Regions from separate parts of the Clostridium acetobutylicum ATCC 824 genome, predicted to be linked through region 1. Evidence: riboswitches for the same ligand, from Rfam matches in the RefSeq annotation. Region 1 holds a riboswitch; the other holds the start of a gene.

Region 1 (2,487 bases):
GCAAGGGCAGAAAAGGTGATAAAGGTTGAAATAGCTACAATAGGACGTAGTATATTAATAAGTTCTATGGCAGCCATTTCAGCAGGCATTTGCTGTCCATTAACATCTATATAAAAAGCTATTTCATGTAGAGGAGAACCTTCTTCAGCCCTTATTCTTCCAGAGCGGACATTTTCTATAATTTCTTTTATCCAAGCTTCAATTGTATTTCGTGCCTTTTTTCCCTTCCAATGACGAGGACCAACTGCACCAAAGGAATCTATCATAGAACTGAAGTCTTCTGCTCTATTTTTTATATCAGATTCCATCAAAGGAACACCCGCCCAGTGGCATGCTACTTGACATAGTATTTCATTGGCTTCATTAAAAAGCACAATACTTTTAGTATGCCATTTAGAGGCAGAAGCTTCCCATTTTTCCGTTGTAAGTTCAGCTAATCTTTTTTGTTGAACTTGGTTAGTAAGTAACATAAAAAGCTTTTTACGATGAAGATGAGATTCTCCATCTAGGGTTTGAATTGCATTTTCCCCCAAAAGTGTTTCTTGTACTCTTTTGGGAGCAGCACCTTGTCTTTTAAATTTATCAGAATCATAAAATATTCTTGCAGCTTCCTCTCCTGTCATGCAAATTATCCTTTGCCCCATTAAGCGAGTTTCAAATAAATCAGATTGATAGTGATCAGCTCTATTTTTGATAAATAAATAGCCCTCTTTAAGTAAATCTAGAGTGCTGTCAATACCTTTATCTTTTGCTGTATTTTCTTTTAGTAACATGATGTCACCTCCTTTCTTATATATTAAATATTTTATTTTTCCAACATATAAGAAAATTATTCTGATTATGAAAGTGAAACATTGACAGTAATACTTATTTGTATTATTATTTAGAAGATGAATTTAATAATGTATTGTTAGGTGAGGCTCCTATATAGATATATGCTACTGCCCAAAAATATCGAAAGATGCCAATGGGTTAACAGGTACTACCGAATTAAGGTTTTACTTAATGTAGCTGGGATTACCCAAAGCTATATAGTGCTAAAGCTCAACGAAAGATAGTGTATTTTTGTTGTTGTTTTATAGAGCCTTTATGGGGCTTTTTTTATTTTTTGTTTGGAGGTGGAATCAATGGAAGCAGACCCTAGTAATTTATGCATTAAAAAGACTCGTATATCAAAAATTATAAATGTGGGAAAGCTGCTTCAATTGTTTTAACATAAAGGTTTGCTCTCCTGCATTGAGGAGGGAAAACTGAATGAAGAAGAAGAACAAGCTGTTGTTTATACTAGGTATTATTGGACCAGGACTAATAACTGTTAATGCGGGTAATGATGCAGGGGGTATAGCAACCTATGCAACGGTAGGAGCATCGTATGGCTATAAAATGCTCTGGGGACTTTTATTAATAACTTTTAGTTTAGCTATAATACAAGAAATGAATGCAAGAATGGCTGTGGTTACAGGAAAAGGACTATCAGATTTAATAAGGGAAAACTATGGCGTTAAGTGGTCACTATTTGCTATGTGCATATTATTTATAGCTAACTTTGGAGTATGTGTTGGAGATTTTGCGGGAATTGCAGCCAGCTTAGAGCTGTTTGGAATCAGTAAATATATAACTGTGCCTATTATGGCATTTTTGGTATGGTTCGTTATTACAAAAGGATCTTACGAGAAAACAGAAAAAGTTTTTTTAGCGTTTACTTTTGTTTTCTTCACTTATATTATAACCTGCATAAAGGTTCATCCTAATTGGAATGTAGTTATGAAAGCTACAATTACACCAAGTTTGAGTTTTACAAAAGGATATGTCTTAACACTTATAGGGATGATAGGTACAACCATAACACCTTATATGCAGTTTTATCTACAATCTTCTGTTGTTGATAAAGGGCTTAGTGTAAAGGAATATAAATATGAAAAGATAGATGTGTATTTAGGGGCTATTTGGGGAGACCTGGTATCTTTTTTTATAATTGTTTGTACAGCAGTAACACTTTATAAAGCAGGTATTAAAATAGATAGTGCAGAACAGGCTGCCATGGCATTAAAGCCTTTAGCTGGTAACTATGCTACAATACTCTTTGCAGCAGGCTTATTTGGTGCGTCAGTGCTAGCTACAATGGTAATACCGTTATCTACAACTTATGCTATTTGTGAAGCCTTTGGATTTGAAAGTGGGCTTGATAATTCATTTAGTGAAGCTAAAACTTTTTACGGGATTTTTACTTTCATGATTTTATTTAGTGCTGCTTTGGTACTTGTGCCTAAATTATCTTTGGTAGGAATTATGCTTATAACCCAGCAAATTGCAGGGATACTATCTCCAGTAATCCTTATATTCATGGTATTATTAATAAATAATAAGGACATTATGGGAAAGTATATTAATAATAAGCTTCAAAATGTAATTGTGTACTTAACTGTAGCATTTATAATAATTTTATCATTGATACTTTTTGTATCACCGATTATAGATAAGTTAATG
Region 2 (2,487 bases), 1.2 Mb from region 1:
ATTAAATCATTAACTAATATAATCCCACATAACTTGTTGTCATTATCAACTACTGGAAGAGAAATAAGATTGTACTTTGATGATGTTTCTATTGCTTCCTCTAATTTATCTGAATCTTTTACAAAAGCAATCTTTTTATTCATAACATCTTTAAGCTTCTTTTCTGGTGGCATAAAGAGTAAATCCTTAAGAGATACATAGCCTTCTAGCTTTCCTTCATTATCTGTTATATAAATACAGTATATTACCTCATCCTCAGGATTCATTTCACGCATTATATCTAAAGTTTCATTCAACGTTATATTCACATTAAATGAAATAAAGTCCTTGTTCATTATACTACCCACGGTTTCTTCTCCATACCCCATGAGTGCTCTAACTTCTTCTGCATCTTCCTTTTCCATATTAAGCAATATCTTTTCAGCAGTTTCTTCATCAACTTCATCCAAGATATCTGCAATTTCATCAATAGGCATACTATCTAGTACTTCACTTTTCTTATCATCACTTAGGCTTTCAAGTATATCCGCTTGAATATCTGGGTCTATCTCCTCTAGTATGTCAGCAGCTAAATTTTCATCAAGACTTTCAAAAACCTTTTTTCTATAATTAAAATCCATATCTTCAATTATATCGGCTAAATCAGCCGGATGCATAGTTGAAAGCTTTTGATAAGGCACTGTCAACTTTAAATTATCATTAACCATTTCTAAAGACTCTACATCGTTCCACATTATATAATTTTCCATAGGCTTTTTTTCAGTTAATTTATAAAAACCCCATATAATTCTTTCAACTCCAAGTCTCCTACTTAATGCCATAAAGCCCGTATCAACTGCGTATAACTTTAAGTTCTCCAACCATTTTAGCCATTCTTAAATCATTGACTCTTACAAGCTTCTTTCCATTTATATCAACTATTTGTTTATCTAAAAGATTTTTAGAGAGTAAATATGAGTATTTTCTCATTATAGTATCCTTTACTGCTTTAACCTGCATATAAATTTTTCTACTTTCATCTTCCCTGTAAAAATGTATTGACTTAAATTCATAGTTGATATATTCTCCGCCCTTCTTAATCTTATATCCAATTGCCCTAGGATATGATTCATCAGCAGTGACATATATATCCCATAATTTACCTACATATTCACCATATTCGTCATATACTTTTCTATAAAGTACTTCACTCAAAAAAAAGTTATTTAATAATTTCTGCACACCAATCATCCCTTTCAAACTTTACTGAAATACTTCACCTAAATAAAATCTAATTCTTGGCAAGTAATACACAGTTATGTTCTCTAATTTAGCTTGAAGAGAAAGATTGGAATCGTATATATCTATATTAACAAGTTATATATGAAAAACATTCCTCAAATTTCTCTTCAGTTGTAAAATTCAGATCGTCCTCGCTTAAATGAGGGCCACTTTCCATAAAAACTCACTCCTCTTTACAATAAAAAAAAGCCATCAAAGGCTCACTCATAAACTCTAATACGAAATTAGACAGTAGAGCTTTAGCACTATATAGCTTAGATTAAAACTATAAATCCAGCTACATTAGATAGAACCTTGATTCGGTAATATCTGCTGACCCAATTTGGCATCTCTCGATGTTTCTGGGCAGTAGCGTATATCTATATAGGAGCCTCACCTAACTAAAACTTTTCTTCTTATTATATTATTATTTAAAGCAGAAAATATATACTGTTAATTTTAAATTACAACATCTAAACACCATATCTTTAATAAGATACAGTACAGTAGAATGTCCTACAACAACATATTTGTTTAAATCTGCTCTATACTTTTAATTATAGTATAAAATGTGAATTTTTCAACCTTAAAATTAAAAACTTATTAAAGTTGATTATTAAAAAAATAATTTATCGAGCATTCTTACTTGTTTAAAAAATACGATATTTAAAATTTAAGGGCTCTTTATTATTTTTTTTGCATTTTAGGACTTATTTATTTAATAAACTTGCAATTTTTATTTATCTTTGATATCATTATAAAATATTGGACTACTTATTAACGAAGATTTTAAAAAAGGAGGCTATTATTATGAATTTCGCAGATACTACTTTTGTATTTCTTTCTACAGTCTTAGTAATGATAATGACACCTGCTCTTGCAATGTTTTACGGAGGTATGGTTAAAACCAAGAACACTTTAGGTACTATGATGCACAGTTATGCCTGTATGATTATAGTATCCCTTCAATGGATTTTAATAGGATATTCTATTGCATTTGGCCCTGATATTTCAGGCCTTATAGGAAATTTCCAATATGCACTTTTACATCATGTAGGTTTTAAACCTTTTGCACCATATTCAAGCACTATTCCTCATAGCCTATTTATGATGTTCCAATTAATGTTCGCAATTATAACTCCAGGATTAATTACAGGTGCTTTTGCTGAAAGAATAAAATTTCCCGCATTTATACTTTTTATACTTCTTTGGACAACTATAATATAC

What was found. Region 1 has a riboswitch for magnesium ahead of CA_RS17130 (Nramp family divalent metal transporter). Riboswitches for the same ligand answer to the same signal wherever they lie in the genome.
Region 2: it holds a riboswitch for magnesium, as region 1 does, so the genes downstream of both, CA_RS03695 (magnesium transporter) here and CA_RS17130 (Nramp family divalent metal transporter) in region 1, are expected to answer to the same signal.

Annotation. Positions count from the first base shown of each region.
Region 1 is NC_003030.1:3,500,259-3,502,745, reverse strand. Features, by position in the region: gene CA_RS17135 (cytochrome P450) at 1-773, opposite strand, end outside; M-box (ykoK) riboswitch at 900-1,063, shown strand; gene CA_RS17130 (Nramp family divalent metal transporter) at 1,255-2,487, shown strand, end outside.
Region 2 is NC_003030.1:788,592-791,078, reverse strand. Features, by position in the region: partial or broken gene CA_RS03695 (magnesium transporter) at 1-1,230, opposite strand, end outside; M-box (ykoK) riboswitch at 1,499-1,672, opposite strand; gene CA_RS03690 (ammonium transporter) at 2,071-2,487, shown strand, end outside.